DNA from 3 places in the Azospirillum sp. BE72 genome. Region 1 is predicted to be linked to each of the others. Evidence: riboswitches for the same ligand, from Rfam matches in the RefSeq annotation. Region 1 holds a riboswitch; each other region holds the start of a gene.
What was found. Region 1 has a riboswitch for thiamine pyrophosphate ahead of J2Y49_RS25945 (ABC transporter substrate-binding protein). Riboswitches for the same ligand answer to the same signal wherever they lie in the genome.

Region 1 (10,189 bases):
AGCACCACCGGCAGCAGGGCGATGCCCGGCAGCGGGATCAGCGGCGCCAGCGCCACCGCCAGCAGCCCGCCGGCCATCACGAGATCGCCCTGGGCGAAATTCACTGCCGAGGTGGCATTCAGCACCAGCACGAATCCCAGCGCCACCAGCGCATAGGCCGCCCCCAGCGCCACCCCGTTGACCAGCAGTTGAAGCGCCGCCATCCGCTCACTTCGCCGCGAGCGCGGGGTCGTCGTAGCGCTTCACCAGCGCCGGCACGCGGCTGGTCCCGTCATAGCAGACGATGACGGCGGAATGGGCCATGTTGCCCTTGCCGTCGGACTTGTAGGTCATGGCGAGGCCTTTGAAGGTCTCCGAAGACAATGCTTTTCGGATGGCATCCGGCGTCCGGGCGCCGGCCTTCGCCGCCTCCAGCACCATGGTCATTCCGTCATACTGGCCGAGCGCGAAGGCGTCCGGCTCCTTGCCGAAGGCGGCGCGGTAGGCGTCGGTGAAGGCCTTGACCTCCGGCGTACCGCCCGAGATGGGCGAGGCCGCGGTCTCGGCACAGACGCCCTTCAGCTCCGCCGGCTCCAGCAGGGCGGCGGTGCTCGGCTGATGCATGGCGGAGCCGGCGACGATGGGCACCGCCACCCCGCTGGACGCCGCCTGCCGCAGCAGCAGCGCGGTCGGGCCGGAGTGCAGATGCAGCACCAGCACGTCGGGCTTGGCGGCCAGCGCCTTGGTCAGCACCGGCAGCAGGTCCTTGGCGGCAGGGTCCACCCCCTCCTCGAAGACGGGCGTGACGCCCAGCGCCTTGAAGGCGGCGTCGAGATGCGTCTTGCCGCTCTGCCCGTAGGCGGTGGTCTGGTAGATGACGGCGGGCTGCCGCTTGCCCAATTCCTCCACCACATAACGGGCGTGAGCGGCCTTGGTCACGGCATCGCCGGGGAAGAAGCGGAAGACCCAGGGGTTGCCCTGCTCGGTGATCGACGCGGTGCCCGACACGGTGACCAGCGGCAGCTTCAGCTCCTGCGCCAGCGGCAGCATCGCCAGCATCTGGGTGCCGAGCATGCTGGCGGCGACCGCCCCGACCGTGCCGCTGCCTGCCGCACGTTCCAGCGCCGTCACCGCCGCCTCGGGCGAGGTGCCGGTGTCGACGACTTCGGAGGCGATGGCGATGCCGGCGGGGGTCTGCTTCAGCGCCAGGGCCGCGCCGTTGCGCTGGCTGGTTCCCTCCAGCGACAGGAAGCCGGTCAGCGGCACAAGAACCGGGAAGGACAGCGTGTCGTCGGCCCGGGCTGCGGACGACAGACAGGACGATGCGGCCAGCAGGCCGATCAGAAGGGGAAGCGCACGCCGCATGACCGAAAACTCCTCAACACGCGCCGGCAAGTGGAGCGACGCGGAGGGGACGGGGCATTTGCAGGCGATCCGTCGGGTTCCGGTCGGCTCCCTTCGCCGGCATGACCCGGATCAGGTTCGATGGGTGTTGTCTCAGCCCGCGCGTCCGCCGATCAGGCGTCTGCACGGGCACCCCAGCCGTGAACAGGCGGCGAGAGTGTCGCCGCCGGGCCCGTCCTGTCAAGAACCCAGCCGGCGGCGCTCCGCCGTGGTTTCACGATGCAGGATGTAAAGCCCGCTGCCGATGATGACCATGGCGCCAAGCAGCACCGGCGCGGTCGGCAGGTCGCCGAACACCATCCAGCCGAACAGGCTGGCCCAGACCATGCCGGTATATTCGAAGGGCGCCACCACGGCCGGCGGCGCGCGGCGGAACGCCTGGGTCAGCAGCACCTGCGCCCCGGCGCCGATTGCGCCGACGAGCGCCATCAGCCCCAGTGCGGAGGCGGTCGGCGCGGTCCAGACGGGAACCGTCAGCGCGCCGCTGACCACCGTCGTCGTCAACAGCAGATAGAGCACGATCGACGCGCTGGTCTCCGTCCGCGACAGGCCGCGTACGGCGAGAGCGGCCAGCGCATAGAACAGGGCGGCGCACAGCCCGACCAGCACCGGCACCAGCGGCGCTCCGGCCGACGGCTGCGCCATCACCACCACGCCGCCGAACCCGACCACCACCGCGGCCCAGCGCCGCCAGCCCACCGGCTCCCCCAGCAGCGGGGCGGACAGCGCGGTGATGAACAGCGGCCCGGCGAAGCTCAGCACATAGACGTCGGCCAGCGGCAATTCCCGGAACGCATAGAAGAAGCATCCCATGGAGATCAGCCCGGCGAAGGCGCGCCAGACATGCCCCCAGGGCCGCTGCGTCCGCATCGCCGCGATCCCGCCGCCCCGCCACAGGGTGTAGCCGCCCACCAGCAGGAAGGCGACCAGGGAGCGCACGAACATCAGCTGCGGCACCGGGTAGCCGGCGGTCAGGAACTTGATCAGCGTGTCCATCGCCGCGAAAAGCAGGATCGCGCCGAGGAAGCAGCCGACGGCATAGGGAACCGAATCGGCCTCGACAGGCAGCAGGTCGGCGGTTTCGGCGTCGGTCATTGGATCGGTTCGGACGGGCAATGGCGGGAGTTGCCCACGATATGGGCAAATCCGCCCGCGTCCCAATGCCGCAACCGCAGGTCTGGTAGGCGTGGGATCTTGGAGGGGGGTTACACCCCCACCTATCCTCCCCCGCTGGGCGGGGGAGGATAGGTGGGGGTGTAACCTCGCCGAAGCCTTCCCCTCACCGCGTCAGAACCATCACCAGCCGCTCCACCGGCGCATCGTTGACCAGATGCGACTCGACGATCTCGTCGATATCCTCAGGTGTTTCCGGCCGATACCAGATGCCCTCCGGATACACCACCATCAGCGGACCGGCGGAACAGAAGCCGAGACAGCCCGTCAGCGCCATGCCCACGTCCGTCAGGCCCTTGCCCTGGATTTTCTGGTCCAGCCGCTGCCACAGCGGATGGGCGCCCTTGGCCGCACAGCTGCCGCGCGGATGGCCGGGCGGGCGCTGCTGGGCGCAGCAGAAGACATGGTGGCGGAAGGTCTGCGGCAGGTCGAGCGGCATCGGGCAAGCTCCATAACCATAATTTTCATATGGGTAAGAAGCATGCCAGATTGCTGCGCTGCGGCAAGACTTTTGTGACGCTTCCAAGTCCTCGTGCCCCTTGGCTTTTCCGCGTGACGAAATGCTTGGTCAGCGGCGGGGTTGCCGGTTAAGAATCCCCGGCAGGGGCAATCCAGGAGACGCCGGTGCTGCTGAGCGGGTCGGGGAAGGGTCAGCCGGGCGCCGTGCCGGGCTGGGTCGGGTATGCGCTGCTGCCGGTTCTCAACCTCGTCGCGGCCTTTGTGCTGTCGGGGGTGGTGATCCTGGCGATCGGCGAGAACCCGGTGGACGTGCTGTCGCTGCTGCTGACGGAGGCTCTGGGATACCCGGAGGCCATCGGCTACACCCTCTATTACACCACCAGCTACATCTTCACCGGGCTGGCGGTTGCCATCGCCTTCCATTGCGGACTGTTCAACATCGGCGGCGAGGGGCAGGCCTATCTGGGCGGGCTCGGCGCCGGGCTGGTGGCGCTGGCGCTGACCGGCTGGCCCTGGCCGGTGGTGGCGCTGCTGGCGATCCTGGCATCGGCCCTGTTCGGCGCCGCCTGGGCCTTCATCCCGGCCTGGCTGCAGGCCAAGCGTGGCAGCCACATCGTCATCACGACGATCATGTTCAACTTCATCGCCGCATCGATCATGACCTGGCTGCTGGTGGACGTGCTGATCCGCCCCGGCAGCCAGTCGCCCGAGACCCGCGAGTTCGACCCCGGCGTCTGGCTGCCGTCGATGGACCGGGCGCTGGGCTGGATCGGCATCACGATTCCGGCCTCGCCGCTGAACCTGTCCTTCCTGTGGGCGCTGGCCTGCTGCTTTCTGTTCCATCTGTTCCTGCGCCGGACCCGCTGGGGCTACGAGCTGCGCACGGTGGGCCGGAACGAGCGGGCGGCGGTCTATGCCGGCATCTCGCCGGCGCGAAACATCATCGTCGCCATGCTGATTTCCGGCGCGCTGGCCGGCTTCGTGGGCGTGAACGAGATCCTGGGCGTGCAGCACCGGGTGATCCTGAACTTCACCGGCGGGGTCGGCTTCGTCGGCATCGCCGTGGCGCTGATGGGACGCAACCATCCGGTCGGGATCATTCTGGCGGCCCTGCTGTTCGGGGTTCTGGCGCAGGGCGGCGGCCAGCTGTCCTTCGAATACCCCACGATCAACCGCGAGCTGGTGATGGTCATCCAGGGTCTGGTCATCCTGTTCGCCGGTGCCATGGAAAACCTGTTCAAGCCGCAGGTGGAGGCGCTGTTCCGCCGCCGCGGTGGCGCCACGGCCGCAGATGCCGCCACCGGGGGGAGGGGCTGAGCGATGGAGGACGCGCTTCTTCTGGCGCTGCAACTGCTGGGCGCCACCATCCGGGTGGCGACTCCGCTGGTGCTGGCCGCCTTCGCCGGGATGTATTGCGAGCGGGCCGGCGTGGTCGACATCGGGCTGGAAGGCAAGATGCTGGCCGGCGCCTTCTTCTCCGCAGCGGTCGCCTCGGCCACCCTCAATCCGTGGCTCGGGCTGCTGGCCGGCATCGCCGCGGGCGTGGCGCTGGCGATGGTCCATGGCTTCGCCTGCATCACCCACAACGGCAATCAGGTGGTGTCGGGCATGGCGATCAACATCCTGGTCGCCGGGCTGGCGCCGACATTGGCCTATGCCTGGTTCCAGCAGGGCGGCCAGACCCCGCTGCTGCCCAACCAGGCGCGCATTCCCGCGGTGGAGCTGCCGGAGGCAGACGCGCTGGCAGGCGTGCCCGTTCTGGGGCCGATCTACCGCGAACTGTTCAACGGCAACAACATCCTGATCTGGGTGACGCTGGTCCTGGTGATCGCCACCCACTGGGTGCTCTACCGCTCCCGTTTCGGGCTGCGCCTGCGGGCGGTGGGCGAGAATCCGGCGGCGGTCGACACCGCCGGCCTGTCGGTGGCGAAGCTGCGCTATCAGGCGCTGATCGTCACCGGTGTGCTGACGGGGATGGCAGGCTCCTATCTGTCCACGGGTCATGGCGCCGGCTTCGTCCGCGACATGACCGCCGGCAAGGGCTATCTGGCGCTGGCGGCGCTGATCTTCGGCAAGTGGCGGCCGGGACCGACCCTGTTCGCCTGCCTGCTGTTCGCCTTCACCGACGCGGTGCAGGTGCGCCTGCAAGGCGTCGTCCTGCCGGTGATCGGCGTCATTCCGGTGCAGTTCATCCAGATGCTTCCCTATGTGCTGACCGTGCTGCTGCTGGCCGGCTTCGTCGGCAAGGCCATCGCCCCAAAGGCGAGCGGCATCCCCTATGTCAAGGAGCGCTGAGGCCATGACCGACATGCCCGAGTTGGCACGCCTGATCGAAGCGGCCCGCGCCGCGCGCGAGAACGCCCACGCCCCCTATTCCAAGTTCAAGGTGGGTGCGGCCATCCTCGGCGAATCGGGGCGTATCTTCGCCGGCTGCAATGTGGAGAACGCGGCCTATCCGCAGGGCCAATGCGCGGAATCGAGCGCCATCGGCGCCATGGTCACGGCGGGCGACCGCCGCATCCGCGCCATTGTCGTGATGGGCGGCGAGGCGGGAGCCGAGGATATCTGCACCCCCTGCGGTGGCTGCCGCCAGCGCATCCGCGAATTCGCCACACCAGAGACGCCGATCCACATCTGCGACCCGGCCGGGCTGCGGCGGAGCTTTCCGCTGGAGACCCTGTTGCCGGAATCCTTCGGCCCAACCAATTTAGCCTTCTGAGCGGAGTTTCCCGACATGACCGCAGCCCGCGCCGCCGCGGACATCCTTCACCGTGCCTCCGGCCATCGGCCGCGGGTCGGCATCGTGCTGGGCTCCGGCCTGGGCGGGATCGCCGACCGCATCGCCGATGGGGTCGCCATTCCCTACACCGACATCGCCGGTTTCCCGATCCCCAGCGTGTCCGGCCATGCCGGGCGGCTGGTGGTCGGGCGGCTGGGCGGGGTCGAGGTCGCCTGCATGCAGGGCCGCGTCCATGCCTATGAGGGCAATGGATTCGACGCGCTGAAGACCGCGGTGCGGGCGCTGAAGCTGGCCGGCTGCGACACCCTGGTTCTGACCGCCGCCGTCGGTTCCCTGCGGCTGGAGGTCGGGCCCGGCCGGCTGATGGCGATCAGCGACCATCTGAACCTGCTGGGCGCCAACCCGCTGACCGGCCCCAACGACGAGGCCTTCGGCGATCGTTTTCCCAGCATGACCGACGCCTGGGACCCGGAGCTTCGCGGCCTACTGAAGGATGTCGCCACCGGGCTCGCCATCGATCTGGCGGAAGGCGTCTATGCCGCCTATCCCGGCCCATCCTTCGAGACGCCGGCCGAGGTGCGGATGATGAAGCTGCTGGGCGCCGACGCGGTCGGCATGTCCACCGTCCCGGAATGCATCGTCGCGCGCCATTGCGGCCTGCGGGTCCTCGGCTGCGCCGTCGTCACCAATCTGGGCGTCGGGCTCGGCGACGGGCCGGTCGACCATCACCAGACCCTGACCGCCGCATCGGCGGCAGCTGCCGACCTGGAACGCCTGCTGGTCGGTTTCCTCGAACGCCTGCATGAAAAGGACGGGTCCCGGTCATGAAACTGTCTGCCGACCTGCAAAGCGCGCTCGACTCCAGCGTCAACGCCCCGTCCGACGCCGATCTGGCGCGCCGTGCCGTGGGCATGCTCGACCTCACCAGCCTGAACGGTGACGACACCGACCGCGTGGTGGAGGCTCTCTGCGCACGCGCCGTCACGCCCGTGGGGCCGGTCGCCGCGGTCTGCGTCTGGGCGCGCTTCGTGCCCACCGCCCGCAAGGCGCTGGAGGGTACGCCGGTGAAGGTCGCCACCGTGGTGAATTTCCCCACCGGCGAAGCGGACGCATCGTCGGTGGCGGCGGAAACCCGGCGCGCCATCGCCGACGGGGCCGACGAGATCGACGTGGTGCTGCCCTACAAGGCCTTCATCGACGGCGCCCGCACCCAGCCGATGAACGTCGTGAAAGCCTGCCGCGAGGCCTGCGCCGACAAGGCCCTGATGAAGGTCATCCTGGAATCGGGGGCTTTTCCCGACGCCGACCTGCTGGCCTGGGCGGCGCGCGACGCCATCGCCGCCGGTGCCGATTTCCTCAAGACCTCCACCGGCAAGACCCAGCCGGCCGCCACCCTGCCGGCGGCGGCGGTGATGCTCGACAGCATCTATGAATCCGGCAAGACCGTCGGCTTCAAGGCCTCCGGCGGCATCCGCGACGCGGCGGAGGCGGCGCGCTATCTGGCGCTGGCCGACTACATCCTGGGCGACGGCTGGGCGACGCCGCAGACCTTCCGGTTCGGCGCCTCCAGCCTGCTCGACGCGCTGCTGGCCGCTGCCGGGCATAGCGGACGGGAAGGCGAACGCGAGGGCGAGCGCGAACCGGCCCCGGCGGGAGGGTACTGAGGCATGCTTCCGCAGGAGATCGTCCGCGCCAAGCGCGACGGCCAGCCCCTCGACGCCGCCACCATCCAGGACTTCGTCCGCGGCATCACCGACGGCCGCGTGTCGGAATCCCAGGCCGCGGCCTTCGCCATGGCCGTCTTCTTCCGCGGCATGAGCTTGGACGAACGGGTGGCGCTGACCCGCGCCATGCGCGATTCGGGCACGGTGATGGAATGGCGGTCGCTGGGCCTGCCCGGCCCGGTGATCGACAAGCATTCCACGGGGGGCGTCGGCGACAAGGTCAGCCTGATCCTGGCGCCGATGCTAGCCGCCTGCGGCGGTTTCGTGCCGATGGTGTCCGGGCGCGGCCTGGGCCACACCGGCGGCACGCTCGACAAGTTCGAGAGCATCCCCGGCTATCGCGCCAAGCCCGACAACGAGCTGCTGCGCCGGGTGGTGAAGGAGGTCGGCTGCGCGGTGATCGGTGCCACCGACGACATCGCCCCCGCCGACAAGCGGCTCTACGCCATCCGCGACGTGACGGCGACTGTCGAATCGCTCGACCTGATCACCGCGTCCATCCTGTCGAAGAAGCTCGCGGCCGGGCTCGACGCGCTGGTGATGGACGTGAAGTTCGGCACCGGCGCCTTCATGCAGCGGTTCGAAGACGCGGAAGCCTTGGCGGACAGCATCGTCACCGTGTCGAAAGGTGCCGGTCTGCCGGCGGTCGCCCTGCTGACCGACATGAACGAGGTGCTGGGTCGCAGCGCCGGCAATGCGCTGGAGATGCGCGAATGCCTCGCCATCCTGCGCGGCGAACCGGCCGAACCACGGCTCTTCGAGGTGACGGCGGCGCTGGCGGCGGAATTGCTGGCGCTCGCCGGGCTGGCGCCGGACGCTGCGGCTGGACGGGCCATGGCCGACCGCTCCATCGCCAGCGGCGAGGCGGCGGAACGCTTCGCCCGCATGGTGAAGGCGCTTGGCGGACCGGCCGACCTGCTGGAGCAGCCGGACCGGCATCTGGAACGCGCGCCCATCGTCCGACCGGTCGTCGCCGAGCGATCAGGCTTCATCGGCGCCATCGACACCCGCGGCGTCGGCATGGCGGTGGTGGCGCTGGGCGGCGGCCGGACCAAAACCACCGATGCCATCGACTTCGCCGTCGGCTTCGACGAGGTGGCCGGGCTGGGCGACGCGGTGGGTCCGGGTGAGCGGCCGCTGGCTATCCTGCACGCCCGCACGGAGGCGCAGGCCGATGAGGCCGAACGCCGCCTGCGCGCGTCGGTCACGGTAACGGATACGGCGCCGGCGCGCGGACCTCTGATTGCGAAGCGTCTGGGGTGATGGGATATCGCCCTCTTCCGGGGCGAGGGCTTTGCGCGATTGTCGTTCTGCGGCATTTGTGATTCCCTTCCTGAGTTGGTTGGGGAGAGGGCAGGGATGCGGGTCCGTGTGTGCGGTCAGTTGAGCTTGGCGGACAGTCTGGTGCGGGTGCCGGTTGCCGGTGTGCCGGACCAGATCGCGGCGGCGGTGGACCGGGGGGTGCTGGAGGTGATGCTGGATCCGTTGCGCGACCGTCGCTCGGATGCCGGCGCGCCGGGCTACCCGCCGGTGCCGTTGCGCTGCTTGCTGCTCGGGCTGGCGCAGGCATAGGGGAGGAGTGCGCCCGCATGCCGCCACGCCCCCCTGTTTCCGCCCCCAGAGCCCGCCAAAAGGACTCTTGCCCGGCTACCTCAAGAGCCAAGACAGGACTTCCGTCCTGTTCTGGCCCAAAAACGACCGTACCTGTCCATAGTCCAGCCCTATTGCAAAACACTCGCAAGGGCAGAGGGGACTATTTCGGGGTGGAAAATCTTGCGCTGCTTGCAGGTGCCTTCGCCCTGCTGGTCTACGCGCTCGCCTTCGCCTCTCCCTATGGCCTGCGCGTGCTGACCGTTGCCGGTGTCTATGCGCTGGCGACCTTCGGATTCCAGATCGTCTTCGGGCTCGGCGGCGCGTTGTCCCTCGCCCAGGGCGCCTTCTTCGGCGTGGGCGCCTATGTGACCGGCATCCTCGGCAGCCGCTATGGGTTGGGCTTCGAGGCGACCTTTCCGCTGTCGATGCTGGTTCCGCTCCTGCTGGCGCTGCCGGTCGGGCTGGCGGTGCTGCGGCTGGAGTCGCACTATTTCGCCCTGGCCACGCTGGGCATCGCGCAGGTGCTGCATTTGCTGGCGGTTAACCTGCCGGAGCTGACCGGAGGCTCCAACGGGCTGGCCGGCGTGCCGGCGGTGGTGCTGTTCGGCTGGACGGTGCCGCGCGGACTGCCGATGGCGGGGCTGGTCTGGGGGCTGGTGGCGCTCGGCGGTCTGGTGGGGTGGCGGCTGGCGCGCGGGAGGCTCGGGCGGTCGCTGACCATGCTGCGCGACGATCCACTGGCGGCGGGAACGCTGGGGCTCGACGTCGGGCGGATGCGGCTGACCGCCTTCGGCATCAGCGCCCTGTTCGCCGGAGCGGCCGGAGCGTTGGCGGTCCACACCCAGCGCGTCGTCTCGCCGGAGGTGCTGGAGTTCCCGGTCATGGTCTCTATCCTCACCATCGCCATCGTCGGCGGGCGGGGGCGGATGGCCGGCGCGGTGCTGGGCGCGGTGCTGCTGCTGCATCTGCCGGAATGGTTCCGCTTCATGGAGCGCGGCTATCTGGTCGTCTACGGAATGGCCCTGCTGCTGACCGTTCTGCTGGCACCCGACGGTCTGACCGGGCTGCTCGACCGCGCAGCCGGACGCCTGTTCGGCCGCACCGCCCGTGCCCTGCC
Region 2 (10,189 bases), on a different contig from region 1:
GCCCGCAACTCCGCAGCCATGTCGGCCGGCAGTTCGTCCCCTGCCCCGCCCGCCGCGGACAGATCCTGGGGAGCCGCCTCCGCCGTCAGATAGCGCCAGCCCTGGAATGGGCGGTGCGCGGTCGGCACCGTCGGAACACGGTCGGCGGCGAGCTGCAGGGTGCAGTAGCTCTCCCCCTCCTCATCAGTGTCGGTGTCGATGGCGAGAATCGGCTGGCGGACCAGCACGCTTCCCTTGATCACCCAGTAGATCGAACCGCCGGCCAGCAGCTCGTCGCCGCGCTTGGGCAAGCGGCGGGTGTAGACGGGGATGCGGGTCTCGCCGCCGTCGGTGAGAGCGGCGCGGCGGTCCTGAAGCTCCGCCAGATGCTCCAGGTCGCGGACACCGACGGCGAGCTTGATGAGGTGGAGAGGCATGAAGGCTGTGACGTCTCTGACGTGAAGGACGGAAGAGCCCTTAACATAGCGCGCTATGCGCGATTGTCGCCCGCCTTCAGAGCGGGTCGTTGCGGTCCTGGCGTCCGACCGGCCGGGCATGGCCGATGATGGCGCTGAAGCCGAACAGCAGCAGCAGGACGCCCATGATGATCTCGACACCGCAGATCAGGCGCACCGGCCCGGACACCGGATGGATGTCGCCATAGCCGACGGTGGCGAAGGTCACGATGGAAAAATAGATGCCCTCGGCGAAGCTGATGTCGCGCCGGACACCCTCGATCACGAAGTTCGGCTCCGCCATGAAGCGGTCCATGATGGTGTAGATGGCACCGAACAGGATGATGCAGAGCGAATAGAAGGTCAGAAAGGCGAAGGCCGGCAGAACCAAGCGGGCCGATTGCTGGAAGAACCCTTCGAACAGCAGGCCGGCGTCGAGCAGGAAGATCGCGATGTCCCGCGACACCAGCGCGACGATGGCGGCGATGGCCGACATGGCCAGCAGGAAGACGGCGCCGACCGCCTGCGCCTCCATGTCCTGTGCCGGCACCAGGAAGGTCAGGGCGCCGATTCCCCACACCGGCGCCATCCACAGGAAGATGCGGTCAAAATGCCCGCCCTCCCGCAGGCGCCGCGACATCACGATCCGCCGGATATCCTCTGCCCGCCACCAGGCGCCGCCCAGGAAGGCGATCAGCGGCAGCACGAAGGCGATGCCCTGGGCCAACGGGTTGATGTTGTGGAAATTGCTTTCCAGGAAGAAGACGAAGATGCAGGCATAGACGCCGATGAAATTGGTCAGCGCCAGCGTGAAGAACTGGCTGCCCGGAAACAGGTAGTGGAAGGCGCCGACCACCAGGCCGACCGACCCCAGCAGGACGAAGGTCAGGTTGCCCGAGACCGAGCGGATCGACAGCGCGATCAGGCCCAGCAGCAATGCCGTCAGCAACGCGCCGCCCAGCCAGGACTTGGACGCGCCCCGGCCGCCATGGGAACCGGTGGGAGGCGCCGCGGAAGACGGGTTGGCCGTCCGGGGACGGCGGTCGGGAACGATCTGGTCCATGGAGCGGCAAACCGGAACTGGAGCTGGCGCCGTCGCCGACGCCACGACGAAAGTCTTACTCCACCGTTATAGCGGTTCGCCCGCCCCAACCGTCAGTGTTTTCCGCAGCTGCGACAAGGTGCGAAGCCTTGCCAGGGTCACCAGCCGCCGGTGGCGAGCCAGCGCTCGACCATGTCTAGACGGTCCCAGCCCCAGAAGGGCTCCCCGTCGACGATGACGAAGGGGGAGCCGAAGACGCCGCGCTCCACCGCATCGTCGGTTTCCATGCGCAGCCGGTCCTTGACCATCGGGTCCTGCAGCGCCGCCGTCACCGCCGCCCGGTCGATGCCCAGGCTGCCGAGTGTCCGGCCGGCGATCTCCGCCACCGTTTCGGCCGGGCCGATGTCGCGCCCTTCCGCGAAATGCGCATGATAAAGCGCGCGGGCCAGAAGCTTCGCCTGCTCGGGATGTTCGTCGGTCAGCCAGTAGAAGGCGCGCGAGGCGGCGACACCATTGACCGGCGCCGAGTCGGGGAAGGTGAAGGGCGCGCCGGTCAGCCGGGCGATGCGGCCGACGTCATGGGTCAGATATTCGCCGCGCAACGGCTGCTGCAGGTTCGGCTTCATGCCCGTCACCTTGAAGATGGCGCCAAGCAGGACCGGGCGCCAGGTGACGGCGCGGCCATGCTTCGCCGCCAGCTCGTCGATGCGCAGGCTGGCGAAATAGCCGTAGGGCGAGGCGAAGTCGAAATAGAAATCGATGGGATCCGGCACGCGCGTTTCCTCTCCGTTGACTGTTTTGGAAAGGCTAACGCTGGTGCGCGACAGCGTCCAGGGGTGCGTCCGGAGGATGCGCGCCCCCGGCTGCGGGACAGGTCAGACCGTGCGCACCTTGGCGTCGAAAACGTAGCCGGCGCCGCGTTCGGTCTTGATGATGCGGGGTTCCTTCGGGTTCGCCTCGATCTTGCGGCGCAGTCGCAGGATCAGCACGTCGATGGAGCGGTCGAACACCTCCGCCCCGTCGACGCGGGTGAGGTCGAGCAGCTGGTCGCGGGTCAGCACCCGTTGCGGCCGCTTCACGAAGGCGGCAAGCAGGCCGAACTCCGCCTTGGTCAGCTCCACCTCGCGCCCCTCCTGCCCGCGCAGGCGCTGGGCGGTGAGGTCGAGTTCCCAGTTGGCGAACTGCACGACGGCACGCAGTTCATCCGGGTTGCGCGGCGGGCGCGCGTCGTTGGAAACGCGGCGCAGCACCGCCTTGATGCGGGCCAGCAGCTCGCGCGGGTTGAAGGGTTTGGTCAGGTAGTCGTCGGCGCCCAGCTCCAGCCCGACGATGCGGTCGACATCCTGGTCCTTGGACGACAGGATGATGACGGGGATCTGCGATTCGGTGCGAATCTGACGGACGAGGCCCAGTCCGTCGCCATCGGGCAGGCGCAGGTCGCAGACCACGAGGTCGACAGGATCGCCGTCCAGGGCCTGCTTGGCCGAAGCGGTGTCGTGCGCCGTGGTGACCCGGTAGCCTTCCCCCGCCAGATATGAGGCCAAAAGCTCCCGAATCGGCTCATCGTCGTCGACCGCGAGAATGTGCATGCCTGTTACCTCCCCAAACCTTCTTATCTCACGCGCGAGCGCCACGCAATGCGTTACAACCCCGTAACGGCTGCGACTGCCCGGCCCTCCGCATGAGTTGGTTGAAATCGCGTTCTGCACCGGCGACACAAAATCACCCCTTCACGGACATTAACCAGAAACACGCTGCGGTTTAAATGCCGACCATCGAACAGGGGACGGCCGCCCGCCGGAGGGGGCCGGACCAATGCCGTGATGGGGAAGCACCGCCATGTCGAACGTCGATCATTGCCTGGAGCGTCTGGCCCTGCTCGACCGCGCCGATCGCCTGCTGAACGAGGTGCGGGTCTATGGACAGCACGGGTCGATCCGCGAAACGCTGGCGCAGCACCGTCTGCTGCTGGGCGAGGCGAGGCGCCACCTCGACTCGGCGCGCTCGGTCGGCCGGTTCGGCTGACGGACGGCGAGAGAGCGCGACCATGCCCGGCCGCAACGCCCCGGCGCCGCTGGCGCCGCCCCAGCGCGCCCCGTCCCACACCGCCAGGACGGCACGGCGCCTGCCCGCCGACGGCAACCGCCGTCCGGCGCAGGAGCGTTGCGCCCACCATCCAGCCCATCATACGCCCTGCGCACCGGCCGCCCTGCCCCGCCCGGTCCCGGCGGCTCCCGCACCGCTGTGGCACATGATGATGGAGCGCTGGCTGGCGGCCACGCCCTGACGGACCCCAGCGCCCGGCACCCGGTCGCCGGACTGCGACGCTCTCCCTATTCCCGCCCGATTTCACGCCTAAGCCGGTGATCGGGAGTCACAGAAACGGAGAGACCCATCATGACCCGCGCCATCCTTCTCGCCTCCACCGCCCTGCTGATGGCGGCACCGGGCGCCCTGGCGGCGACCGGAACGGCCGATGGACCGGGGGGCAACGGACCGGGGAGTGGGCAGCTGGCGCTGACGCGGGTCCTGCTGTCCACCGGCGGTGTCGGTTACTTCGAATATGAGGCGACGGTGACCGGCGACGCCGATCTGTCGCTGGAGGTGCGGCGCGATCAGGTCGACGACGTGCTCAAGAGCATCGTGGTCTATGACGACAAGGGTGGCGTCGGCACCATCGGCCTGCCCGGGGCGGAGCCGCTGGACACCGCCTTTCGCGAGTTGCCCTTCTCGCCCGGCGACCTGACCTCCCCCGCGGCGCTGCTGAGTGCCATGCAGGGGGCGGAGGTGACGGCCGGCGGGTCCCGCCAGTTGACCGGCCGGCTGATGTCGGTGACCGAGGAGACGGTGCGGCTGTCCGGCAATGACGGTGCCACCGCCACGCGGCACAGGGTGACGCTGATGACCGCCGACGGCTTGCGCCAGCTGGTGCTGGAGGAGGCCGACACGCTGCGCTTCACCGATCCGGCGGTGCAGGCCCAGATCGACAAGGCGCTGGTGGCGGTGGCGGAGAATGCCCGGCGCGAACGGCGGCGGCTGACCGTGCACAGCAACGCGCCCCGTGATCCCCAGGCGGCGGGCGAGCGCCGGGTCCGCGTCGGCTATGTCGCGGCGACCCCGCTGTGGAAGGCGACCTACCGGCTCAGCCTGGGCACGGACGGCGCTGCTGCACAGAACGGGCAGGCCTCTGATGGAAAGGCCCAGGATGGGAAGGGCGCGCTGCAGGGCTGGGCGGTGCTGGAGAATCTCAGCGGCGAGGACTGGCGCGGCGTCGACCTGACGGTGGTGTCGGGCAACCCGGTCACCCTGCGCCAAGCGCTCTACACGCCTTATTTCGTCGAGCGGCCGGAAGTGCCGGTGGAGGTTCTCGGCCGGGTGCTGCCCAGCGCCGACGAGGGCACGGTGACTCTGGATGATACGCGCGCGGCGATGCGTCCGCAGGCGGAGTCTTCGCGCGCCGCCCCGCCGCCGGCCGCCGCCATGGCCGCTCCCGCCCCGGCTCCGATGGCCGAGCCGCTGGCGAAAACCGCGCCCTATGGCTCCGCCGCCGGGACGCCGGCCGTCGCCGCGGTCCGCAGTGCCGAGACCGGTGCCGCCGAGGGCGCCCAGGTGCTGTTCCGTTACCCGCAGCCGGTCAGCGTGCCGAACGGCGGGACCCTGATGATGCCGATCGCCGCGCGCGCGCTGCCGGTGGAGCGGGTGGCGCTCTACCAGCCCGCCAGCGATGGCCGCCACCCGCTGGCCTCGCTGCGGCTGCGCAACGACGGCGACACCGCGCTGCCGCCGGGGCTGCTGACCTTCTACGACCGCACTTCGAAGAGCGACGGCGCCGCTACCGCAACCAGCGCTTATGTCGGCGATGCCCGCATGGCGACGCTGCCGGCGGGCGACAGCCGGCTGCTGTCCTTCGCCGTCGATCAGGCGGTGACCATCGACCGTGAGGAGAAGCCCAGCCGCCGGCTGTCCCGCGCCAGCATCGCCGACGGCGTGCTGACCCTGTCGGTGACCGACCGGCAGAGCACCACCTACACCGTTGCCGGCGCTCCCGACGGCGACCGCAACCTGATCATCGAGCATCCGCGCCGCGCCGGCTGGGAGCTTGCCGAGCCGGCGGGCAACAAGCCCGACGCGACGGCCGCCGCCTACCGCCTGCCGCTGGCGGTGCCGGCCGGCAAGACGGTGACGCTGACCGCCACGCTGGAACGGCCGCGGCAGGAGCGAATCGTGCTGACCGACCTGACGGCCGACCAGATCGCCGCCCGCGCCGACGCGGCCGAACTGCCCGCGGAGGTGCGTCAGGCGCTGACCACGCTGGCCGGCCTGCGCGCCGCCGTCGCCGAGAAGGAGCGCCGCATCGCCGAGCTGGAGCGCGACCGGGCGGAGCGCATCGCCGACCAGGACCGCCTGCGTGAGAACCTGAAGGCCCTGCCCGCCGGCAGCGACCTGCACAAGCGCACGCTGGCGAAGATGGCGGAGGCCGAAAACCGCCTCGACGCGCTGGCCCGCGACCTGACGACCGCCCGCGGCGAAGCGGAAGCCGCCCGTCAGACCCTGCGCGAGCGGGTGAAGGCGCTGGCGATCTGAGGACGGCGATCGGCGCCTTCGGTTCGGGGCCAGGGAGCTTTCAAAGCCATGCCACGGCCCTCGCCGGTCCTCATCGAGGGCCGTGGCATGCGGTCGTCCGACCCGATGGGCCGGGCGCCGATTCTGCTTGTGGGGCCAGCGAAACATTGGCATAAGGCAAGTCATAGGCCTGGGGTGCCGTGCGGTGGTCGCGCGGCTGAGAACACACCCATCGAACCTGTCTGGGTAATTCCAGCGAAGGGAGCCGCCGCATGATCCATGCGCCAGATCCGTATCCATTTTCCGTTCCCGAATCGGGAATCCGTCCCTCCGTCGCCGTCATCGGTGCCGGCTGCATCGGCCTTGCCATCGCCTGGAGGCTGGCGTCGGCCGGCTGCCGCGTCGATCTGTTCGAACGGGGACAGGCGGGCCGCGGCGCCACCCATGCAGCCGGCGGCATGCTGGCCGCCTGCGTCGAAACCGAACCGGGCGAGGACGGGCTGCTGCCGCTGACCCGCGCCTCCCAGGCACTGTGGCCGGACTTCGCCCGCGACCTGGAGGCAGCAAGCGGCATGGCGGTGGACCTGCGCACCGAAGGCACCATGGTCATCGCGCTCAACGCTGACGATGCCGCCAAGGTCCGTTTCCTGCACGGTTTCCAGCGCGACCTCGGCCTTCCGGTGGAATGGCTGGGCGGGGCCGAGGTGCGGCGGCGCGAGCCATTCCTGCAGCCGGGCGTTGCCGGTGCGCTGTTCTGTGCCGGCGACCATCAGGTCGACAACCGCAAGGTCGCAGCCGCCCTGCAGCGTGCCGCCCTGGCCGCCGGCGCCCGCCTGTATGAGCAGTGCGGCGAGGTGGCTCTGGCGGTGGAGGGTGGACGCGCCGTTGGTGTGCGTGTTGCTGCAACTCTGCACCGGGCCGACCGGGTGGTTCTGGCCGCCGGGGCCTGGTCGGCCGGCGTGCCGGGCCTGCCGCCCGCCGCGAAGCCGCCGGTGCGGCCGGTCAAGGGGCAAATGGTCTGCCTGCGCATGGACGCCCGGCTGCCGCTGCTGCGCCATGTGGTGTGGACGCCCGGCACCTACCTGATCCCGCGGCTGGACGGCCGGCTGCTGATCGGCGCCACGACGGAGGAGCGCGGCTTCGACGACCGCCTGACCGCCGGCGGCCAGTTCGCCCTGCTGGAGGGGGCGTGGCGCGCCCTGCCCGGCATCGCCGAACTGCCGATCGATGAGGCCTGGGCCGGCTTCCGCCCCGGCAGCCGCGACGACGCGCCGATCCTGGGGGAGAGCGGCATTCCCGGCCTGATCCACGCCACCGGCCACCACCGCAACGGCATCCTGCTGACCCCGGTCACCGCCGACGGCATCGCCCGTCTGGTCCTGACCGGCGAGACCGATCCGCTGCTGCGCCCCTTCACCGCCGACCGCTTCGTTGCGGCGGGAGCCGCCGCATGAGCGCCCTCCTCCGCGTCAACGGCCAGGAAGAACCGCTGTCCGCCGCCTCGGTCGCCGAACTTCTGGCCACCCGCGGCATCGCCGAAGGCACGCCCGGCGTCGCCGTGGCCTTGAACGGCGCCGTGCTTCCCCGCCGCCGCTGGCTTGAGACCCCGCTCCAGCCCGGCGACAGCCTGGAAATCGTCCGCCCGATCCAAGGCGGCTGAACTCAACATTTTCCCTTTCCCGCCCCGCGACACGGGAGGAATCCCCTCTCCCCCCCGGGGAGAGGGTTAGGGTGAGGGGGGCGCATGGCGAAGATTCTCGAGAATCCACCCTATGCATCCCCCTCACCCCGACCCTCTCCCCGGGGGGGAGAGGGGGATTTCCCCGGGCTGGTCGCCGAAGGAGAGGGCTTTTGAAAGGCTCCCCCGATGTCCCAAGCCACCCTCGACACCCTCACCATTGCCGGACGCGGCTTCGGTTCGCGGCTGTTCCTCGGCACCGCCGGCTATCCGAACCAGCAGGTGATGCTCGACGCGCTGGAGGCCAGCGGCAGCGAGCTGGTCACGCTGGCGATCCGGCGCATCAGCCTGGACGGCTATTCGGAAAGCCTCGTCGACGTACTGGCCCGCGCCACCGCCAATCGCCCGACCGGCCCGGTCGGGTTGCTGCCCAATACCGCCGGCTGCATGACCGCCAAGGAGGCCGTGCTGACCGCCCAGTTGTCGCGCGAGGCGCTGAACACCCCCTGGATCAAGCTGGAGGTCATCGGCGACCGCGAACTGCTCTATCCCGATGTGGAGGAGTTGCTGCGCGCAACGGAGGAACTGGTGAACGACGGGTTCGTCGTGCTGCCCTATTGCAACGACGATCCAGTCACCTGCCGCAAGCTGGCCGATCTCGGCGCGGCGGCGGTGATGCCGCTGGGCGCCTTCATCGGGTCGGGCCTGGGCATCCGCAACCCGCACGCCATCGAGACGATCTGCTCCCGCAGCCCGGTGCCGGTGGTGCTGGACGCCGGGATCGGCACCGCGTCCGACGCGGCGTTGGCGATGGAGCTGGGCTGCGCCGCGGTGCTGCTGAACACCGCCGTGTCGAAGGCGCGCGATCCGGTGCGGATGGCGGCGGCGATGCGCGACGCGGTCAGTGCCGGGCGCGGCGCCCATCTGGCCGGCCGCATGCCGATGCGCGCCTATGCCGAACCCTCCAGCCCGCAGATGGGGCTGATCGGCAGCTGACGGCGAAGGGGCGTGCGTCCTGCGGTTGTCCAATCGGCCGCTTGATCCGGAGCGGCGACTGACGCAGGCTGTCGCGCACCGCCCCTCAAGCCGGAGACCTTCCGACCGTGCCCGCCACCTTCGAACCCCGTACCCCCGACTGGAAGGCGCGCTGCCTCGCGTCCTTCGAACAGCAGCCGATCTGCAGGACGCTCGGCATCCAGATGGCGGCGATGGAGCCCGGATTCTGCGAGATGCGGCTGCCCTTCCGCGCCGACCTGACGCAGCAGCACGGCTTCTTCCATGCCGGCATGGTCAGCACGCTGGCCGACAATGCCGGCGGCTATGCCGCGCTGAGCCTGATGCCCGCCGGGGCGGAGGTGCTGGCGGTGGAGTTCAAGATCAACCTGATGTCGCCGGCCAAGGGCGATGTCATGATCGCCCGCGCCCGCGTGGTGAAGCCGGGCCGCACCCTGGTCATCACCCAGGTGGAGGTGTCGATGCTGGACGGCGGGGCGGAGAAGGACTGCGCCCTGATGCAGCAGACCACCTTCTGCGTGATGCCGAAATGATGGTCCGACCGGTTCGAAAGGGGTTTCCCATGCTGTCCGCAAGCCTGCCTTCCACCCGCACCGCGGCCCTTCTGCTGGCCGGCGGCCTGATGGCGCTGGCCGCCCAGGCAACCCCGGCGGAGGCGAAGGATCCGCCCTCCTGCGCCGCCATCTCCTTCCGTCCGCTGCCGAGCGGCACCCCGGACGGCGAGCAGGAAACCGGCCTCTACAAGTCGCGCTTCGGCAAGATCGAGGTGAAGGCCGACGTCAAGGGCGGTCTTGCCACCAACTATTACATGGTGCTGAACGGCAGGAAGGTGGACGGCCCGGCCACCCCGCCGAAGATGTCGGACGCCTGCCTGACGTCCAAGCACGTCAAGCTGCCCTTCGCCAAGCAGGCCCAGGGCGCCTGCACCGGCAGCCGGTTCCGCGTGGTCGTCGACCGGTCCGGCGCCAAGCCGGTCGCCGCCTTCTTCGGGCTGCAGGGCGAGGACTGGGCCTACTGCAGCGCCACCACCCTGTAAGGCGTTCCGCCTTCCAGCCGTCCCGGGGCTGCGCTCACAGCAGGAACGCCGACGCCAGCCCCAGGAACGCCAGGAAGCCGATGACATCGGTGATGGTGGTCAGGAACACCGCGCTGGACACCGCGGGATCGACGCCCAGCTTTTCCAGCCCCAGCGGGATCAGCGCGCCGCTGAGCCCCGCCACCACCAGATTGATGATCATGGCGAGCCCGATGACGATGCCGATCATCGGGCCGTACCAGATCAGCGCGATCACCCCGACCATCACGGCGAAGATCCCGCCGTTGATCAGCCCGACCAGCAACTCCTTGCCCACCACCCGCATGGCGTTGGCCGACGACAGCTCGTGCGTCGCCAGCGCGCGGACGACGACGGTCAGCGTCTGCGTCCCGGCATTGCCGCCCATCGAGGCAACGATGGGC
Region 3 (10,189 bases), on a different contig from region 1:
ACCGACAAGGGCGAGTGGGAAACGATCCCGCTGGAGAAGCTCTACGGCGAGCAGGTCGATCCGGACTGGCGTCTGTTCGCGCGGTCGTCGTCGGACGACAAGGGGCCGATCATGATGCTGCTGACGGCCATCGACGCCCTGAAAGGGACGGGCAAGACGCCCAGCGTCAACGTCAAGGTCATCCTGGATTCCGAAGAGGAGAAGGGATCGCCGACCCTGGGCGAGGTCATCCGGCAGAACGCCGACCTGCTGAAGAGCGACGCGATGCTGGTGCTGGACGGCCCCATGCACCAGAGCAACAGGCCGACGCTGGTCTTCGGCAACCGGGGCATCGCCCAGGCGACCCTGACCGTCTTCGGTGCCAAGCAGGGCCTGCACAGCGGCCATTTCGGCAACTACGCCGCCAACCCGGCAATGCGGCTGGCGCAGCTGCTGGCGTCCATGAAGGACGAGACCGGCCGGGTGACCATTCCCGGCTATTATGACACCGTGAAGATCGACGCCGCGGCGGAAAAGATCATGGCCGCCGTTCCCGATGACGAGGCCGCGCTGCGCAAGCGCCTGGGCATCGCCGAGGCCGAAAAGGTCGGCAAGAACTACCAGGAGGCGCTGCAGTACCCGTCGCTCAACATCCGCGGCATGGCGGCCGGCGACGTGGGCGCCAAGGCCCGCACGATCATCCCGGAAACCGCCGTTGCCGAACTCGACCTGCGCACGGTTCCGGAAACGCCGCCGGAGCAGCTGATCGGCATGCTGAGGAAGCACATCGAGGCGCAGGGCTATCATCTGGTCCAGGGCACGCCGACGGACGAGGATCGGGCGAAGCACGACAAGCTGGCCTCCCTGGATTCGGAGAAGGTCTCCGCCTCCAGTTCGGCGGCGCGGACCGACATGCAATCCCCGGTCGGCGAGTGGCTGTACCGCTCCTACAAGGCGACCTACGGCGAGGAGCCGGTGCGCATCCGCATGATGGGCGGCACGGTGCCCACCGGCTCGGCGGTCGAGGCGCTGAAGGTGCCCTTCGTCATCGTGCCCCTGGTGAATGCCGACAACAACCAGCACAGCTTCGACGAAAACCTGCGCATCGGCAATTTCGTATCGGGCGTGAAGGGGCTGATCGGGGTGCTCCAGCAGCCGTTCTGAGGCTCGCCCTGCGCCGGTTCCGGTGACGGCGGGCGGGTGTGGGGGTTCAGGTAGCGCCCATCACCAGCCCGCCATCCACCGTCAACGTCTGCCCGGTCATGAAGCGGCTCCAGTCGGAGGCGAGGAACAGGACCGGCCCGGCGACATCCTCCGGCGCCGCGATGCGGCCCAGCGGCGTGAGGGCGGTGATGCGGTCCTTGACCGGCTCCGGGGTCGACCGGCTGGCGTCGGTGGGATAGACCAGCCCCGGCGCCACGCAGTTGACGCGGATGCCGAACGGCCCAAGCTCCGCGGCCAGGGTGCGGCTGAAGCCGATCAGCGCCGCCTTGGCGGTGGTGTAGTCGTGGTATGGCACGGTCGGCCGCGCCACGAGGTCGGTCGCCATGTTGACGATGCTGCCTCCGCCCCGCCGCCGCAGCGCCGGCAGCACCGCCCGGCAGACGGCGTGGGTGCTTTTCAGCGCCCCGTCGATCTGGGTCTGGTAATCGTCCCACTCTGTTTCCCAGAACATCCGCCGCCGGTCGGGGTCGAAGACATAGGGGGCGAAGGCGTTGTTGACGACGACGTCCAGCCCGCCGAACTCCGCAACCGCCGTCTCCACCATACCGGCGACCGCCGCAGCGTCGGTCACGTCCGCGCGCAGCGGCAACCCGTCGCCGCCCAGCGCCCGGCACTCCGCCGCCACCGCCTCCGCCGCCGTCTGGTTGCGCAGGTAGTTGATCACCACCATGGCCCCTTCGGCGGCGAAGGCGCGGGCGATGGCGGCGCCGATGCCGCGCCCGGCGCCGGTGACGAGGATGGCCTTGCCCTGGAAATCCATGACGGTCCCGTTACTGCTTGGGTGGGATCAGGTCGGTGCGCACCACCGCACCCATGTCGAGCGGGCGGGCGATCAGCCCCAGCTGGTGGAAGGTGTCGGCGCCCTTCTGCATCACGCCGGGATCGAAGGCGCCCAGCCCCTCGCGCTCCGTCGTCTCCGACACGGTGGAGGCGTTGCGCAGCTTGATGATGCCCAGATTGACCGCCTCGTCCGACCCGTTGATGGCGCGGGTGACGGCGATGCGGGCCGCTTCCTCCGGGTTGGCGATCATCCAGGCGGCGCTGTCGCGGTAGGCGGCGAGGAAGCGGGCGAGCAGCGGCTTCCTGCTGCGGTAGGTTTCCTCCGTCACCACGAAGATGTCGCTCGGCAGGTTCAGGCTGTCGCGCACCTCGATCACATTCACCTCGGGCAGTCCCTTCAGCCGCGCGACGTAAAGGCCGGTGTCGGTCGCCGCCGTGGCGTCCACCTGCCCCTGGATCACCGGGGCGAAGTTCAGCAGCCCGGTCACCTCGATGGCCACGTCCTTCTCGCTCAAGCCCACCTGATGTAGCAGCACGGCCAGATTCTGCCGGGTGCCGCTCGACAGGCTGTAGACGCCGACGCGCTTGCCCTTCAGGTCGGCGGGCTTGGTGATGCCGTTGGCCTTGGGCGACACCACGTTGAAGACGTTCTGCGGATAGATGTTGTAGATGGCGACCAGCTTCTCGCCCTTGTCCAGCGCCAGATAGAGGGCGGCGGGATCGGTGAAGGCGATGTCGGCCTTGCCGGTCAGCATGGTCTGGATTGCCGACCCGCCGCCGGTGCCGGGCACATAGTCGAGCGCGATGCCCTTGGCCTTGAAGAAGCCCTTGTCGGGCTCGGCCAGCAGGTTGGTGATCTCGCTGATCGGCTGGCTCCAGCCGGCCACCGTCACCTTGTCGAGTGTTTGTGCAAGCGCGCCGGACACACCGCCCAGCAGCAGCGCCCCGACAAGGGCGGACACCACCGCCAAACGAGAAAACAGCCCCATTCCCCGCCCCATGCCCTGTTATCCTTTCGCCTGTCGAGACAACAGCCACCGCTCGACCAGCAGAGTGGCCTGATACACCAGCATCCCCAGCGCGGCGATGACCGCGAACAGGGCGAACATCAGCGGGGTGTCCATCATCCCCTGCGCGGCGATGATCGAGGCGCCCAGCCCCTGGCGCCCGCCGATGAATTCCCCCACCACGGCACCGACCAGCGCCAGCACCACCGCCACCCGCAGCCCGGCGAGGATCACCGGCAGGCCCGAGGGAATCTTCAGCCGCGTCAGGGTGCGCCAGCGCCCGGCCCGCAGCATGCGGAACAGCTCCCGCTTGGCCGGATCGACGCGGTCGAGGCCCGTCAGCGTATTCTCCAGCAGCGGGAAGAAGCAGATCAGCGCGGTGATGGCGACGGTGGAGGTCATGCCGAAGCCGAACCACAGGATGAACAGCGGCGCCAGCGCCAGTTTCGGCACCACCTGGCTGGCGATGACATAGGGGTAGAGCAGGCGGCGCAGCCCCGCGACCTCCGCCAGCGCCACCCCGGCGACGAAACCGACGAGGCAGCCGATGCCGAGCCCCAGCGCCATTTCCGCCGCCGTCACCGCCAGATGCGGCAGCAGCCGTCCGCTCGCCAGACCGCTCCACAGCGCCGCCCCCACGGCGGAGGGCGGCGGCAGAACCAGCGCCGGAATCCCGGACCAGCGGCAATAGCCTTCCCACCCCGCCAAAAGCAGCAGCGGCAGCAGGATCGCGGCGACGCGGTTGGTCATTCCGCCGCCTCCGCCCGCCGCAGCCCGGCCGCGCCGTCCATGGCGTGGCGCAGATCGCGGCACAGCGCGTTGAAGCGCGGGTCGTAGCGCAGGTCGCGCGGGCGCGGACGCGGCAGGTCGATGGAAAGACTGTGGCGCAGCCGCCCGTCCGCCATCACCGCCACGCGGTCGCCCAGATAGACCGCCTCGGCGATGTCGTGGGTGACGAACAGCGCGGTGGTGCCGCGCTGGGCGCACAGCCGCAGCAGATCCTCCTGCAGTTCCTCACGCGTCAGGGCGTCCAGCGCGGCGAAGGGTTCGTCGAGCAGCAGCAATGCCGGATCGGCGATCAGCGCGCGGGCTAGCGCCACCCGGCTCTGCTGGCCGCCCGACAGCGCGCGCGGTCCGCGCTCCGCCAACCCCGCCAACCCGACCAGTTCCAGCAGGTCCAGCGCGCGGGCACGGTCGTCGGCGGTGGCGCGGCGGTGCAGCGTCACCGGCAGCAGCACATTGTCGAGCACCGTCAGCCATTCCAGCAGCGTCGGCGCCTGGAAGACGAAGCCCACCACGTCGCCCGGTCCGCGCACCGCCGCGCCGTCCAGCCGCACCTGCCCGGCGACAGGGGTGAGCAGCCCGGCAGCCAGCTTCAGCAGCGTGGTCTTGCCGCAGCCGCTGCGCCCCAGCAGGCAGTGGATGGCGCCCCGGCCGACGCTCCAGTCGACACCGTCAACGATGGCCGCACCGCCGTAATCGAAGCGCACCCCCTCGAAGCTCAGGAAGGCCGCCGGGTCAATCGGCATAGCGGGCCAACCCCTCCGCCAGCACTTCCGCCGACCGTTCGATCTCCGTCACCGTCACCAGATCCAGCAGGTTGAACCGGCCGTCATGGTGCCAGCCCGCCTCCGGCGCGGTCATGCTGCCCAGCGCGCAGAGCCGCGTCACCCCCGCCGCCCCCAGCGGCCCGGCCAGCCGGAACAGTTCTTCCGGCGGCGCGGCGATGCCGGCGGTCTGCAGCACGGCGCGGTGCGGGGCGACGCGGCCCGCCACCTCGGCCAGATTGTCCACCGCCACGACGGCAATCGTCCGGTTCAGTGCGGTCGGTGCCAGCCCGTCCGGCGCGTCGGTGCAGGACACGCACCAGCCGCCAGCCGGATCGGACAGCAGCAAATGGCCGGGATCGTCCAGGCCGCGCATCGCCTGCCCGTCGCGCCAGCCGGCAACCTGGCCGGCCTCCGCCATCGACAGGGCGCGGCGCGGGTGCTTGCGCGCCTGCGCCGCCAGTTCATGGGCGAGCATGGCGGCGAAGTCCTGCGGCGACAGCCGGCCGCCGCGCTCGACGAACAGGGTCTGCGGCGAATAGCAGCCCTGCTGGTCGTAGCGGGCGATGTCGTGGGCGGCCAGCCGCGCCGTCTCCCCCGCCCGCCGGGGGTCGAGCGCGGCACGCGACACCAGCGCAACACTGATCTTGTGACCGTAGGGCAGGAAGCGGGTGGTCACCGGCACCCGATCGCGGATCGCCGCCAGCGCCGCGTTGCCGCCATAGGCGACCACCGTGTCGGCCTGGGCCAGCCATGCCCGCTCCGCCGCCACGTCGCCGCCCTTCCACCACACCACCGCCAGACAGTCGCCCAGTTTGGGGTCGATCTCCGCCAGCAATTGCGCGAACCAGCCCGCGAACAGCGGCTCGGCACTGGGCAGCTTGCCGACTGTGCCGGATTTCACCAGCAGGCCGGAGATCAGGCTCCACAGGGGCAGTCCCGGCACATTGCCCGCCCAGACATGCAGCAGCAAATCGGGGCCGAAGGCGCGGGTGAAGCCGCCCTTGGGCGCCGGCTGGAACTCGTCCAGCACCAGCGGGTTGGCGAAATCCTCCGCCAGGAAGCGGCGCAGCTCGTGGGCGCGGAAGGTCTTCAGATAGCCGGTCAGCCCCAGCCGCACCATTTCGGCGTCATAGCCGGTGACGATGGGCAGCAGCCGCTCCGCCCTGTGGCGCCATGGGTCCTCGCGGTCGAGCAGCCGCTGGATCGCCGCGTCGATCACCGCGACGATGTGTGCCGTCGGCAGCGTCTTCAGATAGCCGCGCGCCGCCGCCCGGACCGTCGCGGCGACCCGTTCCACCTGCCCGGCGTCCAGCACCGGTACCGCCACGCGCAGCGCCGCAGCGCCCGCCCCGAAGGTCAGCACACGCCGCTCCACCGCATCCGGCGGCAGGCCGGGCAGATGGCCGGCCAGTTCAATGACGGACGGATCGTCGCCGAAGGCCAAGGCTGCGCTCCCCCTCAACCGCGCGCGGCGGCGAGGAAATCCTCCACCGCCAGCGAACAGCCCTTGGCTTGCGCACCGGCGACACGGCCCAGCAGGCGGAAGCCGCCCTCCTCAAGGATGCCGGCGTCCTCGGTCAGGATCGCGGCGACGGAGTTGATGTGGGCCAGATCGTGGTGAACCAGCACGCCCATGCTACCGGGCGGCACGTCCCGGCCGGACAATGGATCGACCACGCGGCTGCGGATCCAGTGCGGGCCGGATTTCAGCGACGGGCAGACCGCGTTGCCGTCGTCATAGAACTGGGTGCTCAGCTCCGTCATGCCGTACATGTTGATGCAGCGCTGGCGCGGCACGCCGAAGAACTCGGCCAGCTGGCCGTAGAACTCGTCCGGCTCCAGTTCCCGCGACTGGCCCTTGAAGCCGCCGGTGTCGAGGATGCGGCTCCCCTCCGGCAGGGCGAAGCGGCGGCCGTCGCGTGCCATGGCGTCCATCAGATGCACGAAGCCATAGCTGGCGCCCAGCAGGGCGAAGGGCTCCCCCGACCGTTCGGCGGCGGCCAGCCGGTCATAGAGCCCGGCGATGTCGATGCCCGCCTCGCCGATCCAATGGCGGCTGTCTGGCGTGCCGCATTCCGCCCGCGCCAGTTCCAGATAATGGGCGAGCGAGGAGTTCGGCATCGCCGTCTCGGTCGGGAACAGGATGCCCATCGCCATCCGCTCCGCGCCAGCGCCAGCCCCTGCCCCCGGCATGAAGCGGCGGCGGAAGTTGAGCAGCATGGAGCGGTCGTAGACCGTCAGGGTCGTGTGGTGGATCTGGCCGCGGATGCCGCCCTTGGTGGTGCCGCTGGTCATGAAGATGCGGGCGGACTCCTCCGCCGGGCGGCAGCTGAGCGTCAGGTCCTTGAAGGCGTTGATCGGCACCGCCGGGATGTCGCGCCAGCTCTTCACCCCGCGCGGCGTCCGCCCGCGCTGCATGGCGAAGCGGCGATAGGGCTGGTTGTGCTCGAACTGGTGGGCGAAGACAGCCAGCGCCAGGGCGTCGAAGGCCTCGTCGGCCGCCGCCCCGGTTCCGATGTCGGCCTCCATAAAGGCCAGGACCTTGTCGTAGATCGCGCTCACCGCACCCTCCCCGCCCCGTTCTTCTCCAAGCGGCACCGACCGATGGAGCAACAAACGAATCCGGGACAAGCCTGTGGGGTATGGATCAGCGCGTCGGCCGCGAAGGCCTTCTCGTCCCGCATCCCTACGCCGGCATGACCCGGATCAGGTTCGAAGGGTTGCCGCGTCGCCCGGACGCGAAGGACCGGGCCGGCGGGTGTCTCAGCCTCCTGAACGAGGCTCCCCTGGGAACGGGACGGAGCCTAGAAGACCATCGCGCCGTCTGTCAACGGCGGGGATGCCGGCTTTGCGGACGGCGGAAACGGCGGCGCATTGATGATTTTCGCTCTCCGCCCTGTTGTACCGCTGCCGCCCTGTGCCGCAGCAATTCCGATATCGGCTGGGGTGGATCGGCCCTCTCTTCAAGGAGACGCAGATGACCGTTCGCAAATTCGCCGTGACGGACGTATCGCTGGAACGCACGCCCGGACAGGACGCCGATGTGTTCGTCGGGAACTTGGTCGACCAGCGCCATGGCGGACCCGTCACCATCGGCTACGGCCGCTACGAACCCAACCAGAGCATCGATGAGGCGATTGCCGTCGACGACGTGATGGTGGTGCTGGAAGGGCGGGTCTCGGTCGCCTCCGATGCCGGCACGGTCACCGCCGGGCCGGGCGAGATCGTCTACATGCCCAAGGGCTCAAAGGTCACCATCCGCTCGCACGAACAGGGCGCCCTCACCGCCTACGTCACCTATCCGCGCTGGCAGGAGGCGTAAGCGGCCCCGATCGCCGCCGATCGACAAAAGCAGGAAGAGTGTGGAGCGGCTCACATCCCGGATTCCGGGGCTTGGGTAGGGTCTGTCCATCGGCAACACGCCGCATCCCGCGGCCCCGAGACAGGAGACCAGATCATGATCCGCACCTCCCTGCTGACCGGCTTCGCTTCGCTCGCCCTGTTCGCCGCCCCGGCGATGGCCCAGAACATCTCCGACATCTCCAACACCGCGGCCGGGATCGGCAACACCGCCAACCAGAGCGCGCTGGTCATGCAGAAGTCCAAGGGCCCCTTCGCCGGTCCGAACGTCGCCACCGTCTCCAACCTCGCCGCCGGCATCGGCAACACCGCCAACCAGGACGCCTTCGTCAAACAGCGGAGCGGCGGCGTGTTCAGCGGCGGGTCGATGGCGACGGTCGGCAACACCGCCGCGGGCATCGGCAACCTTGCCGGCCAAAGGGCGACGGTGATGCAGAAGAGCGGCGGCCTGCTGAGCGGCGGCTCGGTCGCCAATGTCGGCAACACGGCGGCCGGCATCGGCAACACCGCCCTGCAGCACGGCACCGTTCTCCAGCGTTCGGGCGGGCTGGTCGGCCCCTTCAACCACAGCTCCATGCAGAACCTGTCCGCCGGAACCGGCAACTGGGCGGGCCAGAGCGCCCTCGTCAAGCAGCGCTGACCGACTTCCCTCCTCCCGGCTTCCTCCCCTGACCTCGCTCCGGCCGGTTTCCCGGCCGGAGCTTTCTTTTGTCCGGTCTCGCCCATCGGATTCCTTCGGGAAAAGCACCCGCATCTGTGGGCCAACTCACAGAACAATTTCAGGCGCTTAGCTAAGCTTTTCTCAAGAACGCCGGACAAGAACGCCGGGACGCGGAAGCCCGAAGCCTCATCCCCACCGAAGGAACTCCCGCCATGATCCGCAAAATCGCTTTCGCTACCCTCGCCGCCGCCCTGCTCGCGACACCCGCCCTGGCACAGCCCAAGACCGGTGCCGGCACCGGCATGCCCTCACTGATGTCGGTGCCCGGACTGGTCAGCACCAACGTCGCCAACGCCACCAATGTCGGCGCCGGCATCGGCAATTCGGCGCAGCAGCAGGGCACCGTCCTCCAGGGCGGCGGCGCTCCCATCCGCGGCGTCGGCCCGCTGGTCAGCACCAATGTCGGCACCGCCACCAACGTCGCCGCCGGGATCGGCAACGCGGCCGGACAGAAGCTGCTCGGCTTCCAGGGCAACGGCGTCCAGGTCGGGCTGAACTTCAGCGGCCGCGGCCCGCTGGTCAGCACCAATGTCGGGATCGGCACCAACGTCACCGCCGGCCTCGGCAACAGCGCCGCCCAGTCGCTGACCGGCCTTCGCCGCTGAGACCCCCTTTCACTCATCCTGCAGCCCGCCCTGCAGCCCGCCCTGCAGCCCTTTGCCCACCTCTTTTGTCCGGGAGACCACCGATGGCGAAGTTCCCGATGATCCTGGCCTTCGTCGCGCCCGCCCTGCTGTTGACGGCCTTGACGGCCCCGGCGGATGCCGTCTCCCTCGCCTGCCAGACGGTCAACGGCAAGACCGTCTGCATGCGGGGTTCAGGCACGCTGAGCTGCGTGACGCTCGACGGCCGGACCCGCTGTTCCGCCACGCCATCCGACCCGCAGTCGGAAATCATTCCCGATGCGGAGATCCAACTGCTCCCCCGCGCCGTCGCGCCGGACCTGCGTGGTTTGCTGAATCGCCGCGACTTCCCCTTCGGCCCCCAGGCCCGCTCCTTGGACCCGGACGACGACGAAGACCCCGACCTCTGACGCCAACCGAACCGGAGACACCGCCATGTCCCGCCTTCTGACCCTGTCGCTGACGCTCGCCACCCTCGCCGCGGCCCCGGCTTTCGCCGCGACGCCGACCATGTCCTACACGCGGGCAACCACCCTCGGCCCGATCATCCTCCAGCCGTCCCCCGGCATCCCGAAGCCGCCGCCCTGCCTGACTTGCGGCACGAGGGTCCTGCCGGGGATCACGCCGGGCCCCGCCTACGGCGGCGACCGCGCCCTGAATCCCCAGCCGCTGCCGCCGAAGGCGATCTTCCGCTGACGGCGGGGCTCCTCACCCCGTCATCGCGATCGAAGGGCGACCGGCCGGCGCCGGCCGCCCTTTTCGTGTCCGATCCGCACACGAACGGAGCAGAAGTGCCAACGACGGCGTACCGCCCTTGACGGGGCGGGACGCGCCGGTTGCCGGCGTACCATGCCCTGGTTAGAGGACCGGCCCGCGACGTCAGCCAGGGGGCAGCCATGACCGCGATACGGATCAACTTCGACAAGGATCTCGTCCTCGCCGGGC

Region 2: it holds a riboswitch for thiamine pyrophosphate, as region 1 does, so the genes downstream of both, thiO (glycine oxidase ThiO) here and J2Y49_RS25945 (ABC transporter substrate-binding protein) in region 1, are expected to answer to the same signal.
Region 3: it holds a riboswitch for thiamine pyrophosphate, as region 1 does, so the genes downstream of both, J2Y49_RS15275 (long-chain fatty acid--CoA ligase) here and J2Y49_RS25945 (ABC transporter substrate-binding protein) in region 1, are expected to answer to the same signal.

What each region holds. Positions count from the first base shown of each region.
Region 1 covers NZ_JAVDTO010000015.1:80,699-90,887, reverse strand. The annotation lists gene J2Y49_RS25950 (branched-chain amino acid ABC transporter permease) at 1-203, opposite strand, end outside; gene J2Y49_RS25945 (ABC transporter substrate-binding protein) at 208-1,344, opposite strand; TPP riboswitch at 1,416-1,530, opposite strand; gene J2Y49_RS25940 (DMT family transporter) at 1,564-2,478, opposite strand; gene J2Y49_RS25935 ((2Fe-2S) ferredoxin domain-containing protein) at 2,663-2,995, opposite strand; gene J2Y49_RS25930 (ABC transporter permease) at 3,181-4,332, shown strand; gene J2Y49_RS25925 (ABC transporter permease) at 4,336-5,310, shown strand; gene cdd (cytidine deaminase) at 5,315-5,734, shown strand; gene J2Y49_RS25915 (purine-nucleoside phosphorylase) at 5,750-6,583, shown strand; gene deoC (deoxyribose-phosphate aldolase) at 6,580-7,419, shown strand; gene deoA (thymidine phosphorylase) at 7,423-8,742, shown strand; gene J2Y49_RS25900 (hypothetical protein) at 8,839-9,051, shown strand; gene J2Y49_RS25895 (ABC transporter permease subunit) at 9,243-10,189, shown strand, end outside.
Region 2 covers NZ_JAVDTO010000012.1:197,634-207,822, reverse strand. The annotation lists gene J2Y49_RS23940 (DUF1489 domain-containing protein) at 1-416, opposite strand, end outside; gene J2Y49_RS23935 (ion channel) at 493-1,497, opposite strand; gene J2Y49_RS23930 (2-hydroxychromene-2-carboxylate isomerase) at 1,635-2,249, opposite strand; gene J2Y49_RS23925 (response regulator) at 2,352-3,065, opposite strand; gene J2Y49_RS23920 (hypothetical protein) at 3,316-3,501, shown strand; gene J2Y49_RS23915 (hypothetical protein) at 3,524-3,763, shown strand; gene J2Y49_RS23910 (hypothetical protein) at 3,874-6,060, shown strand; TPP riboswitch at 6,221-6,320, shown strand; gene thiO (glycine oxidase ThiO) at 6,312-7,493, shown strand; gene thiS (sulfur carrier protein ThiS) at 7,490-7,699, shown strand; gene J2Y49_RS23895 (thiazole synthase) at 7,907-8,713, shown strand; gene J2Y49_RS23890 (PaaI family thioesterase) at 8,821-9,264, shown strand; gene J2Y49_RS23885 (hypothetical protein) at 9,294-9,767, shown strand; gene mgtE (magnesium transporter) at 9,802-10,189, opposite strand, start outside.
Region 3 covers NZ_JAVDTO010000004.1:185,493-195,681, reverse strand. The annotation lists gene J2Y49_RS15305 (M20/M25/M40 family metallo-hydrolase) at 1-1,143, shown strand, start outside; gene J2Y49_RS15300 (3-oxoacyl-ACP reductase) at 1,190-1,963, opposite strand; gene J2Y49_RS15295 (ABC transporter substrate-binding protein) at 1,974-2,984, opposite strand; gene J2Y49_RS15290 (ABC transporter permease) at 2,991-3,740, opposite strand; gene J2Y49_RS15285 (ABC transporter ATP-binding protein) at 3,737-4,519, opposite strand; gene J2Y49_RS15280 (acyl-CoA reductase) at 4,509-5,984, opposite strand; gene J2Y49_RS15275 (long-chain fatty acid--CoA ligase) at 5,999-7,102, opposite strand; TPP riboswitch at 7,206-7,338, opposite strand; gene J2Y49_RS15270 (cupin domain-containing protein) at 7,518-7,862, shown strand; gene J2Y49_RS15265 (hypothetical protein) at 7,998-8,540, shown strand; gene J2Y49_RS15260 (hypothetical protein) at 8,774-9,226, shown strand; gene J2Y49_RS15255 (hypothetical protein) at 9,310-9,654, shown strand; gene J2Y49_RS15250 (hypothetical protein) at 9,680-9,940, shown strand; gene J2Y49_RS15245 (Crp/Fnr family transcriptional regulator) at 10,141-10,189, shown strand, end outside.